Regions from separate parts of the Pantoea sp. XAF26B01_ASV70 genome, predicted to be linked through region 1. Evidence: predicted binding sites of a transcription regulator. Region 1 holds the regulator's gene; each other region holds the start of a gene.
The links. The regulator LexA, encoded in region 1, represses DNA repair genes until DNA is damaged. The targets are predictions, from matches to a motif close to TNCTGTATGTACATACAGNA.
Positions count from the first base shown of each region.

Region 2: the regulator LexA is predicted to act here: its motif matches at 1,605-1,624, upstream of ACX8ZY_RS20425 (YebG family protein).
Region 3: the regulator LexA is predicted to act here: its motif matches at 1,697-1,716, upstream of sulA (SOS-induced cell division inhibitor SulA).
Region 4: the regulator LexA is predicted to act here: its motif matches at 1,178-1,197, upstream of ACX8ZY_RS13455 (DNA translocase FtsK 4TM domain-containing protein).

Region 1 is NZ_CM137251.1:3,897,610-3,900,735, forward strand. It holds gene dinF (MATE family efflux transporter DinF) at 1-1,201, opposite strand, end outside; gene lexA (transcriptional repressor LexA) at 1,302-1,916, opposite strand; gene ACX8ZY_RS18450 (diacylglycerol kinase) at 2,022-2,390, opposite strand; gene plsB (glycerol-3-phosphate 1-O-acyltransferase PlsB) at 2,519-3,126, shown strand, end outside.
Region 2 is NZ_JBTNCJ010000002.1:192,100-195,225, reverse strand. It holds gene licT (BglG family transcription antiterminator LicT) at 1-629, opposite strand, end outside; gene ACX8ZY_RS20425 (YebG family protein) at 1,245-1,589, opposite strand; gene ACX8ZY_RS20420 (SIR2 family protein) at 1,748-2,542, opposite strand; gene ACX8ZY_RS20415 (non-canonical purine NTP pyrophosphatase) at 2,539-3,099, opposite strand.
Region 3 is NZ_CM137251.1:2,784,150-2,787,275, forward strand. It holds gene yccS (YccS family putative transporter) at 1-899, shown strand, start outside; gene ACX8ZY_RS13180 (TfoX/Sxy family DNA transformation protein) at 896-1,525, opposite strand; gene sulA (SOS-induced cell division inhibitor SulA) at 1,736-2,227, shown strand; gene ompA (porin OmpA) at 2,578-3,126, shown strand, end outside.
Region 4 is NZ_CM137251.1:2,856,775-2,859,900, reverse strand. It holds gene trxB (thioredoxin-disulfide reductase) at 1-124, opposite strand, end outside; gene lrp (leucine-responsive transcriptional regulator Lrp) at 645-1,139, shown strand; gene ACX8ZY_RS13455 (DNA translocase FtsK 4TM domain-containing protein) at 1,258-3,126, shown strand, end outside.

The sequences.
Region 1 (3,126 bases):
CGCTAAGCAGCGTCAGAAAATAGCCGGCTGCGGCAACTACCATGCTGTTACGCATCTCGCGCCCGCGCGTCGCCCCGATGAACATGCCATCCAGCAGATAACACCAGACACCGATCAGCGGCATAATCATCTGCCAGACCAGATAGCGGTCCGCTGTCTGCTGGAGTGACTGAAGAGAGGTCAGCAGGGTAACGATTTGCGGGCCAAAAATGGCATAGATCAGCGAGAAGAACAGCGCCACCACCACCGCCTGCCGACAGGCAGAGTGCCAGACGCGCAGGAGTTTGCTGCCATCTTTTGCACCATGCGCCTCACCCGCAAAAGCTTCAACCGCATAGGCAAAGCCATCCAGCGCGTAAGCCGTAAAAGTGATGAACATCAGTAATACTGCGTTAACCGCCACCACATCCGGACCCAGCCGGGCACCCAGTACGGTCAGCGAGGCGAAACAGAGCTGCAGCATCAGAGAGCGCAGCATGATATCCCGGTTCAGTCGCAGCAGCCGGCCGCTGTCACCGCGCCAGCTCTGCTTCAGCAGGCTAAGCGTAATTCCGCGCAGTTTTAACACCCGCCAGACCATGATGCTGCCGACACCCAGCGTAATGTATTCCGCCAGCGCCGTGGCGGTTGCCGCCCCCGCGACACCCCAGTGCAGCCCCATCACCAGCCAGAGATCGAGCACGATGTTAACCAGGTTGCCCACCACCAGCAGGATCACCGGCGCGCGTGCATACTGCACGCCCAGCAGCCAGCCCAGAATGACCAGGTTTGCCAGCGTGGCAGGCGCACTGAGCCAGCGAATCTGAATAAACAGTGCCGCCTGTTCGAGTACATCGGGATTGCCGCCAACCAGATGGGTCGACAGCTGAATAATCGGATAACGCAAAGCGATGAACAGTACGCCCGCCAGCAGCGCAATGATCAGCGGCTGAGTCAGCGCGCGTGCCAGCGCCATTTTATCGCCCGCGCCAAATGCCTGCGCCGTAAGGCCAGTGGTACTCATTCGAAGGAAAAGCAGCAGCATAAAGAGGAAGCTGGTCACTGTAGTCCCGACCGCAACCCCGCCAAGATAGACAGGGCTGTCGAGATGACCAATTACTGCAGTATCGACCACTCCAAGTAAGGGAACGGTGATATTTGAAAGGATCATCGGCAGCGCAAGCCGCCAGAGATTTTTATCGGTTGCCGTAATAAAGCGCATTCGCCGTTCCGTGCTCAGTGTCGCTGCGCAAAAGAGGCAGCGACAAAATTAGGGCAGACAGAATAGCATCAGAGAAGGCGAATGCACGCTGGCAGAAGAATCAGAGCCACTCACCGTTGCGCACCACGCCAACAGCCAGACCTTCTATGGTCAGTGACTGCGCACGGGTATCGACAACAATCGGGTCAAAATCGCTGTTTTCCGGCAGCAGATGCACGATAGCACCCTGCTTTTTCCAGCGCTTAACGGTGACTTCATCATCAATGCGGGCAACCACAACCTGGCCGTTACGCACATCCTGGGTTTTATGCACCGCGAGCAGGTCGCCATCCATAATCCCGATATCTTTCATCGACATTCCGCTGACGCGCAGCAGGAAGTCAGCAGACGGCTTAAACAGGCCCGGATCGACCTTGTAGTGGGTTTCGATATGTTCCTGCGCCATGATCGGCTCACCGGCAGCAACCCGGCCAATCAGCGGTAGCCCTTCTGAGGCTTCTTCTTCCATTAACAGTCGAATGCCGCGCGATGCACCGGAAACGATCTCGATGACGCCTTTGCGCGCCAGCGCTTTCAGATGCTCTTCTGCCGCGTTCGGCGAACGGAAGCCCAGCTGCGCGGCGATCTCGGCACGCGTAGGCGGCATGCCCGTTGAAGAAATATGGTCGCGAATCAGGTCATAGACCTGCTGCTGCCTGCTGGTTAATGCTTTCATCCCGCCCCCTGGTTGTTTATACAGTCGCTGTGAGTATATACAGGTATTGGTGAAATGGAAACCGATTGTCAGGGAAAACGCGCCCTCAGACGCGTTATGGAAGGCTTATCGCAAATGTGTCCAGAGCAGCGCGATCCAGACGAAGAGTGCCAGTAAGATGCTGATCAGCACCGCCGCCGAGCCCATGTCTTTTGCCCGGCCCGCCAGCGGATGATGCTCCTGACCGATGCGGTCGACCACTGCTTCAATGGCGCTATTGAGGATTTCAACAATGACCACCAGCACCACCGCCCCAATCATGAGGATGCGGGAGACCACATCGACATCCAGCCAGCACGCAATAACAATAGCGGCCAGCGCAGCCAGCGCTTCCTGCCGAAACGCCGCTTCATGTTGCCAGGCGGCACGCAGTCCCTGCCATGAGTAACCTGCAGCTTTTACTATTCTGATAAGTCCGGTGGCATTATTTGCCATGATGTGGGAACCCTTTCATCGGATTGACGTCAATGTCTGGGCTGCGTGCAATTGGCACCACCACAGATCTTCGCTGCGCTTTCTGGTATGCTTGCGGCGCTTTGCTAACAAGAGGCTTCATGTTGTCTATGTCAGGTTGGCGTAAACTCTATTACAAACTGCTTAATTTACCACTGTCGTTTTTGGTAAAAAGTAAGGCCATTCCGGCCGATCCCGTGTCTGAACATGGTCTGGATCCGACCCGACCTATTATGTATGTTTTGCCTTACGATTCGAAGGCCGACTTACTGACTTTACGCGCACAGTGTCTGCGGCATCATCTGCCCGACCCGCTCACTCCGCTGGAGATTGATGGTTCTCTGCTGCCGCGCCACGTCTTTATCCACAATGGCCCTCGCGTCTTCCCCTATTTTGTGCCCAGCGTTGAATCCGTGAAAATTTTTCACGATTACCTGGACCTGCATCGCAATAACCCTAAGCTGGATATTCAGATGCTGCCGGTCACGGTGATGTTTGGCCGCGCACCAGGACGTGAAGTCCAGGGCGAAGCAACGCCACACCTGCGGGTGCTGAACGGGGTGCAGAAGTTTTTTGCGGTGATCTGGCACGGGCGCGACAGTTTTGTCCGCTTCTCGCCGACGGTGTCGCTGCGCCGCATGGCAACTGAACACGGTACGGATCAGTCGATCGCCCAGAAGCTGGCTCGTGTGGCGCGCATTCATTTTGCCCGCCAGCG
Region 2 (3,126 bases), on a different replicon from region 1:
AAAAACTTCAGATGAGTGACAAAACGCTGGTAACTCAGCGACGATTCGATGTACTCCAGCTGCAGTTGATACTTCACCAGTTGCAGAATCTCCTGCATAACCCGGGTGACATGCATCACTTCCGGCATTTCATTATTGAGCTGCGCCGTCACCAGATGTAGCGCGATAAAGCCGGCTTCATCCTCCGCCAGTTCGACATTCAGACGACGGGAAATGATAGCCCTGGCCTCCTGACCCAGTTCGAACTCTTTGGGGTAGAGGCGTTTGATATCCCATAGCAACACATTTTTAATTGCCAGACCTTTTTTCTGCCTTTCAATGGCAAAGTAGCAGTGGTCGGTCAACGTGATATACAAGCTCTCCTGCAATGTCCCCAGACGTTGTGTTGCCAGATCAATAATGCGGTCGCAGGTGGTCATCACTTCAGGAGGGATCTGGTGTAACAACTCCTCAAGACGACGTACCAGCAGATCACTTTGCAGCGCAAATACCTTCTCAATGTGCGCAGCGTTGAGACTGTCACCGATGCGCTTCTGGAAAGCCAGTCCACGCCCCATCACGACCTGTTCGCGTCCCTGCTCATCCTGAACCATCACCACGTTGTTATTAAGAATTTTGGCGATTTTCATCGGAACCCCAGAAACAAAAAAACCTGACATCCGACAGAGGCCAGAAGTCAGGTTTTGCCTGCCTAAGCAGTAACAATCCAGTTCGGGAACTCTATCAGTTTTAGTCGTGACCTCAATCTGTCAGGGCAAAAAGCGTGACAGCGATCGAAATCCTCTTATTAACTTAAAAAGTGACTACCGTGTTGAGTTCAGTCACCCAGGCATCCTGCGTGTGGCGATACCCGCCGGACGAGACCAGTATTAAAGCCGGGGGTGCGGTTCCGGGCAGCAAAAGGGGTATGACGCTCAGCGGAATGAAAACTCACGTTATGGGAGGAAGATAGTCATGCGAGGAAGGTCGTCTGAAAAATCGACTAATGGACTGCAGTGTTCATTAACTGCCATTTAGCGATTAAAAACACACCGCTTTGAACGCTTTTGTCACTGATCACAATGTTTTGATTTATCGGACGAAAAGCCCTTAATGTGTGAAATCGTTCTGTTGAGCGTCAGAGCCCGTTATGCAGGGTAAAAGAGTGGAAGGAAGACTATCTGTAAAAAAGTTAGCAGGAGAACAGCTCAAACCGCTATTCAGAAACAGCAACGCCGGAAGGTTCGCTTCCGGCGCTGTTGAGATTACGCGGCTTTAACGGCGCGTACTTTCTTTGCAGCAGGCTCTTCCTGCGGCTCATCCGCGCTATCGTCTGAGACAGCTTCTGGCTGAGAGACGGGTGCTGCTGCCGCTTCCGGCAGTTTGCTGGTGCGCAGAATATGCTGAACCGCATCTTTTTGCTCTGCAATCAGCAGACCCAGCGTTTCTGCCTGAGATTCATCCAGTGCAGGTTGATGCTGTAACAGCCAGTCGGTGAAGGCTTCGGCCATATCGAGCATTTTGTCGTAGGCATCGGCCTCTTTCTTATTGGCAAACGTCATCTTCTCTTCACCCTTTCTGACTACTACAAATTTTGTTTCAACAGCCATCTTTTCGCCCCCAGGTACTGTGTATACATACAGTATATCATGCCGATCCTGCTTTGCCAGCAGAGAATAGAGTTTATCGGTTGTGCACGGGCTAACCTTAACCTGGCACAGGCTTTTTTCATTTTTCCTGACACATTCTCCGCCGCGAGGGTCGGCGGCTACACCAGCAGCTCTTCAAGAAACATCGCCAATGCCTTACGGGGATCGTCCTCTTCCGAGACGATCACCTCGATCCCCCACTGCCCCAGCACCTCTTTGGCCACCGGGTTGTTCCGGTTAGTGAACAGGTAGGATTTTGGCCGGGCGGTTGCCAGCCCGGTGCGGCCCCACATCTTGGTCAGACGGTAAAACAGCAGGCGAATATTGAAATCACTGATGCTGTAGCCGACAAACAGTACTGAGTTGCCCATCACATCGTGAGTCAGTTTAATGTCGAGCGGCGAATCAAAATAGAGGCGTTCAAAATAGCTGCTCTCATCGAGCACGATTGAGGTGTCATCATCAAAATCACCGTGCAGCTTGATGATGTGACGCTTATCTTCGGTGAGAGAGACCAGGTCCGCGGCGTTGGCCACTTTGTAATAGGGTACGCCGTGCGCTTCATGCGCCGCTTCCAGCCAGCGATCGTAATTGGTGGTGTAGATACGCGAAAAGTTACCCTGGGTAATCATGGTATGAATTTCAGAAGAGCGGACATCAATATCGGGGCGATGCCATTCGCGATCCATCCAGCTGCGCAGCGGGCCAAGCGAACCTTTTTTCTGTTTGTAATACTCCGCCAGCGACAGGTGCGTGCCATAGGTATTAAAGATTTTTGGATCGTAACCCAGCTCATTAGCAAGATGCGCAATCAGTTCATGCCACTCGGGCAGGCCAAAATTGCGCGAAATACCGGCACCGGCAAACAGAATCAGTTTGCCGGAATCATAGGCGCGTTTGAGTTCAGGTTTCATGCCATGCCCCGCGAGGTTTTTAAAAAGGTGGCGAAGCGATCCAGCGCGATGCGCCGCATCGAGATCTCATTCTTGAGTTCGCCCATTTCAGCAAACGTCTGCTCATAGCCTTCGGGAATAAAGACGCAGTCCCACTGGAAGCCACGCGTTCCGGCAGGTTTCGCGGCGATGGTGCCGCGCAGTTCACCCGAAAACTGGTACATTTTGCGGCCATCGCAGTAGCCCAGCACCGTTTTGGCCGTCACGGCCTGGCTGTCGAGCCCCTGCACCAGTGCGGTAAAGCGCTCAGCGTCCAGGCGGTTCCAGAAGATGCGGGTCAGACCGGCGGGCAGGCCATTGAGGCCATCCAGATAGAGGCCTGTATGCTCTACAAATAGCGGTCGCCCAATCAGCGAAAAGGCTTTGGTCAGTTTGTCGCGCACCAGGTCGAGTTCGTTTTCAGTCTGAATTTCTTCGATGCGACGGGCGATGGGCAGAACTTCGACCCCGACAGGTTCGAGTATTTTGCGCACCTCCGCCAGCTTTTGCTCATTGGCAGAAAGGAATCTGATTTTCATGGGGCTTCCAGGTCAATTACTCCGCCA
Region 3 (3,126 bases), 1.1 Mb from region 1:
CCGGGCTGGAGCGGGGATACTGGATTTTGCTGACCAGCCTGTTTGTCTGCCAGCCCAACTACAATGCAACGCAGCGACGACTGGCCTTGCGCATCGGCGGAACGCTGGCGGGGATTGCGATTGGTCTGCCCGTTTTATGGCTGGTGCCTTCGATTGAAGGTCAGTTAATCCTGATAGTGATCACGGGCGTACTGTTCTTCGCTTTCAGGCAGGTGCAATATGCACAGGCCACGCTGTTTATCACTCTGCTGGTGCTGCTCTGCTTTAACCTGCTGGGTGAAGGATTTGAAGTTGCCCTGCCGCGGGTAGTGGATACCCTACTGGGCTGTGGGCTGGCCTGGCTGGCTGTCGCGTTTATCTGGCCAGACTGGCGCTTTCGTCAGTTACCTGCCGTGGCAGAACGAACGCTGAAAGCGAATTGCCGCTATCTGGACGCGATCATGGAGCAATATCATCAGGGCAAAGATAACCGTCTCGCCTATCGCATTGCACGGCGTGATGCGCATAACGCGGATGCTGAACTGGCGTCAGTGGTCTCAAACATGAGCAGTGAAAGTCGCACCAGCCAAAAGCTGCGCGATTCGGCTTTTCAGCTGCTTTGCTCCAACCATTCGTTTCTGAGTTACATTTCTGCGCTGGGCGCTCACCGCGATAAAATTACCGCACCCGAACTGCTGACATTGCTGGATGATACGGTTTGCTATGTGGAGGATGTGCTGCAGACGGAAGTTGTCAGCGATGAGCACGTAGAAACGATGCGCCATCAACTGGCTCAGCGAATCAGCCAGCTGGCCGCAGATGCGGATACGCGTGCGCCGCTGGTGCTCCAGCAACTCGGTCTGCTGGTGGCATTAATGCCCGATGTGGCTCGCCTGCGCCGCACGCTAATCACTGATTAGCCTTCGCCGCTTCTGAGATTGGGGTTTGATAAAAGCGTGCGCTGGAACCACGCATTCAGCTCCGCCCGTGTCGCCTGCGGCAGCGCGGCGGCATGGTGGCCCGTGATCGCCCCCTGCAGCGCAAGTAACGTCTGGAACCCAACGTGCTGGTTGATCGCTTTAAGCTTCAGCCAGCACTGTTTAGCCCCCATCTGGTAGAGATGATTGACGCTCATGACGCCCGCCTCGTACAGCATCATCTCCATACGTACGCTGAGATTTGGCAGATCTTTTAACCGCGGTGAGGATTGTCGGTCCTGCAACTCCAGTTGCGCCGTTTCTAAAGAGGCAGCGGAGAGCGCCAGCAGATGGTCAGGGTCGCGCCACAACGCCTCATCGACCCGAAAGTAATTGAGACTCACCAGCTTGCCCCGCTTGCGAAAAATCAGGGGTTGCAGCGGACGATCTGTAAGGTATTCCCGCAAAGGTTCACTGGCACGCAGATAGAGTTCGTCTTTATTAATTAAGGCAAAAACCACACTTTCTACAGCCAGGGCATAGCCTCCGAACTGGGTGCGCGACTCTATTGTTCCTAATGGGGCCAGGCGCGCTCTGGAGCGCTCTACAACCGGATTCACCTTTTTCATTGCACCACCTCCATGTAAGAAATATATCGTAAATTACCTTGGGTATCAGGTAATTAGAAGATAAAAAAAAGCGTCAACGGGTTCAATGAATAAATAGCGTTTCAACTAATCTTGTCGCGATTTTGCGAGGCGTTTTCAGAAATTTGGGTTGATCTTTATCCAGGATGACAGTACTGTATATTCATACAGTCCACTGCTGGTGATTAACTTATGCGAACACAACATCCTAATAATGCACGCTATGCTCATCATTATGCGTCCACTTCCGTTCCGGCCTCTCAGGGCGGTGGAATTACTGAGTTACGCTACAGCGAACAGCCCGGTATGATGCAGATGTTACTGTTGCCATTATTGCAGCAGCTGAGTCAGCAATCGCGCTGGCAGTTGTGGTTAACACCGGCATATAAACTGAATCGCACCTGGCTGCAGGAATCAGGATTACCACTGGATAAAAGTATGCATATCGCCGATTCTGAACGTCTGAATGCGGTTGAAGCGATGGTTAAAGCATTGCGTACAGGAAATTACAGTGTCGTTCTGGCATGGATTCCTTACGATCTTGATGAAGATGAACGACGTCAACTTGAAAATGCGGCGGCAGAGGGTGAAGCGTTAGGATTGATTTTGCGTGCAAGCGGGACATCAGAAGCGCCTCTCAGACCGCAAACTGCGATAAAAATTCAGTCGGATTTGTTTCATTAAGTAAAAATCAGAAGTTTCCCAAGCTATTTTTCTTATCTGTCGCAGCTAAACCACTGATTCTGTTAGTTCGAGCGTTGACAATGGTTTAGCAAGTTTTTAGGGCTTTTTGCCGCGGCAATAAGACCAGCCTAATTGTTAGAAATTGTGTATAAATCGCTGTTTTTTTACATAAGCGCCTCACATCATACTTGTAAGTTTCCAATCTCGTTGTAGACTTTAGCTCGCCAGGGTGCTCAATAACCTCCGTTTTTTGCGGTAGAGTCATAAGCGAGCGTTTTGACCCGGCGAAGGATTTAAACCAAGAGCAACCTTTTTGCTCATTGCCTATTTGGATGATAACGAGGCGCAAAATGAAAAAGACAGCTATCGCAATTGCAGTGGCACTGGCTGGCTTCGCTACCGTAGCGCAGGCCGCTCCGAAAGATGACACCTGGTACACCGGTGCTAAACTGGGCTGGTCTCAGTATCACGACACTGGTTACTACGGTAACGGTTACGAAAACAATGACGGTCCAACTCATGAAAGCCAGCTGGGTGCAGGTGCATTCGTTGGTTACCAGGCAAATCCATACTTGGGCTTCGAGCTGGGCTATGACTGGCTGGGTCGCATGCCTAACAAAGGCAACGTGACTAACGGCGCATTCAAAGCACAGGGCGTTCAGCTGGCTGCTAAACTGAGCTACCCAATCTATGACGATCTGGACGTGTATACTCGTCTGGGCGGCATGGTATGGCGTGCAGACTCAACGCAGACTAACCCAACTACTGGCCGCATCAGCGACCACGACACCGGCGTATCTCCGCTGGCTGCTGTTGGTGTTGAATATGCGCTGACCAAAAACTGGGCTACCCGTCTGGATTACCAGTGGGTTAACAACATCGGTGATGCACAGACCGTT
Region 4 (3,126 bases), 1.0 Mb from region 1:
CGCCTTTTTCCAGACCCGTGATCAGTACCGGGTTCAGGTTGGCGCGTGCAGCATAAACGGCTGCGGTATAACCCGCTGGGCCGGAGCCCAGAATGAGTAACTTACTGTGTTTGGCCGTACTCATGCGTTCCTCAGTTTCATTCGGCTGACATAGCCTGCGATTGTAGGGAATATCCGGCGACAATGACAAGGCTTAGGCAATTTTGTTAACGATAGCTGCAAACGGCGTAGACGATGAGCGACGGTTTTGCCTGGCCAATGCGCCAAAAGGGGGCAAAACTCGGGTTAGCAGGGTGCAATAGTGGAAAAATAGTCATTTAAAAACAGATACCCAGCGGACTGTCTGGCATCTTGTCCTGAATTTGGTGATTTTACTTTGACAATCGCCTGCGCTTTTGCGAAAACATTATCAGAAGCGAATAACATTTATCGGAACAAAACAGGTTTTCATCGCCCGTTTTGCACGTAATGCCGAATAAAAGCAGCCTGATATGGATAATGACGCATGATGTGGACAGACAACATGCGTCATATCGATAGGTGTCAGAACACAGGCTCTGTTAGCTCACTTCAGAAATGCCCCGAACAATGAGCGTTTTCAGGGCGTGGCAGGTAAAGGGAAGGAATTAAGAGAGACAATAATAATGGTAGACAATAAGAAACGCCCCGGGAAAGACCTCGACAGAATTGACAGGAACATTCTGAATGAACTTCAGAAAGATGGTCGCATTTCAAACGTAGAGCTTTCCAAACGCGTAGGCTTATCGCCTACGCCATGTCTTGAACGCGTGCGTCGTCTCGAACGTCAGGGATTTATTCTTGGCTACACCGCGCAGTTGAACCCGCACTATCTGGATGCGTCGCTGCTGGTGTTCGTTGAGATTACTCTGAATCGTGGTGCACCGGATGTGTTTGAGCAATTTAACGCCGCTGTGCAAAAACTTGAGGAAACTCAAGAGTGTCACCTCGTTTCCGGCGATTTCGACTACCTGCTGAAAACGCGCGTACCTGATATGTCAGCCTACCGTAAGCTGCTGGGTGAAACCCTGTTGCGCCTGCCGGGCGTAAACGACACGCGTACGTATGTGGTGATGGAAGAGGTTAAACAGAGCAATCGGCTGGTGATCAAAACTCGCTGATGCGGGGCAGGTGCAAAACCTGTGAGATTTCGGTACACTCCTGTGCATTCATACAGGATCAGCGTCGGGCTCGCCCGGCGCTGTTGCTTCTTACTTTACAGGCACCTGGAGAGTCCTCTTGAGCCAGGAATATACAGAAGATAAAGACGTTTCGTTACAATCGATGAGCAGTGGACGTCGTCTGCTGGAAGCGATGCTCATTCTGGTGGCGCTGTTTGCCATCTACCTGATGGTTTCTCTGGTCAGTTTTAACCCTTCCGACCCGAGCTGGTCGCAAACGGCCTGGCATGAACCTATCCATAATATCGGCGGCAGCGTCGGTGCCTGGCTGGCTGACACCTTACTCTTCATCTTTGGTGTGATGGCGTATGCCATTCCGCCCGTCATCCTGGGTCTGTGCTGGATTGCTTTCCGTCAGCGCGACAGCCAGGACTACTTTGACTACTTTGCCGTCGGGCTGCGCTTAATTGGCGTCCTCGCGCTGGTGGTGACGACCTGTGGTATGGCGGCGCTGAACGCCGATGATATCTGGTACTTTGCTTCGGGCGGCGTGATCGGCAGCCTGGTCAGTAATGCTATTGCACCCTGGTTCAGTCCGGCTGGCGGCACGCTGATGCTGCTCTGCGTCTGGGCGGCGGGCATTACCCTTTACACCGGCTGGTCATGGCTCACCATTGCAGAAAGAATTGGTGGCGTAGTCATGGGCGTACTGACGTTTGCCAGCAACCGCTCACGTCACGACGAACCCTGGCAGGAAGAGGATGACGAGCGGGACGCGCGTGAATACGCGGATGTGCCTGAGCTTCATGCCGCCGATCAGGATGATGATGTGCTGCTTTCTGCCCCACGTGCAGCTGCTGAGCCTGCGGCGTCACAACAGGATCCGCTGCTGGCTAAAGCTGCAGCAGCCACCAGTGCGGCAGTCGCGGCTACCGCTGAAGCCGCCGAGGTGACCCTCGCCCCGGCAGCCACGGTGACGCCTGCACCTGTCGCCGCATCTGCTGCTGCTGTGGTTTCAGCTTCGGCGCCTGCCGCGTCAGCGACATCCATTCCTGCATCGCCGTCTGCACAACCTGCGCCTGCGTACGCACAGAGCGCGCCAGCTCCGCAGAGTGTGGCGAATTCCCCGGCGCAGAGTGCTTCTGCACCCGCAGACTCACCACCGCTTTATCACTTTGAAATGCCAGACGACGCTCCGGCTACGCCGTCGTTCAGTGCTTACGACGATGATGAACCTAAAATGGGTAACTGGCGGGATACGTCAGCCATCCCTGCGGCATCGGCGGCAGCGGCAGCCGCTGCAACGGCAGCCCAGGCAACAACGCGTACTGCGCCTGTTTTTGATTTAGCCCCTGAAACCAATCTCAATCCGCAGGTTAAACAAGGTATCGGCCCGGCACTGCCGCGTCCTAACCCGGTAAAACTGCCAACCCGTCGTGAGCTGGCCTCTTATGGCATTAAGCTGCCTTCTCAGCGCATGGCAGAAGAGAAAGCGAAAACGGAAGAGACCGAACCGGTTAGTGCTGGCTCCGTTTCCTCTGCTCCGGATGCTGAAGAGGCGCTGCAGCAGGCTGAACTGCGACAGGCTTTCCAGTCTGAACAGCAGCAGCGTTACGGCACCAGCTGGCAGCAGGACGAGGAAGATGAACAGGATGCACAGCAGCAGGATGCACTGGCCCGTCAGTTCGCCGAGCAGCAACAGCAGCGCTATGAGCCAGAAGTGAAAAAAGAGCCGGTATTCAATATTGATACCGCCTCAGCGTTTGATTTTTCACCGATGAAAGATCTGGTGAATGACGGTCCTTCTGAACCGCTGTTTACCATTGCGGCGACGCCAGAACCTGAAGCTCCAGCGGTTTCACACGAACCCTGGCAGCAGGTGAGTGAGGTTTCAAGACCTCAGGCTCCGGCTCATGTTCCTGCACCAGCCAGCTTTGCCCCGGCAGAACCTGCCTATAGCGCCCCGACAGCACCGTCTGAACCTGAC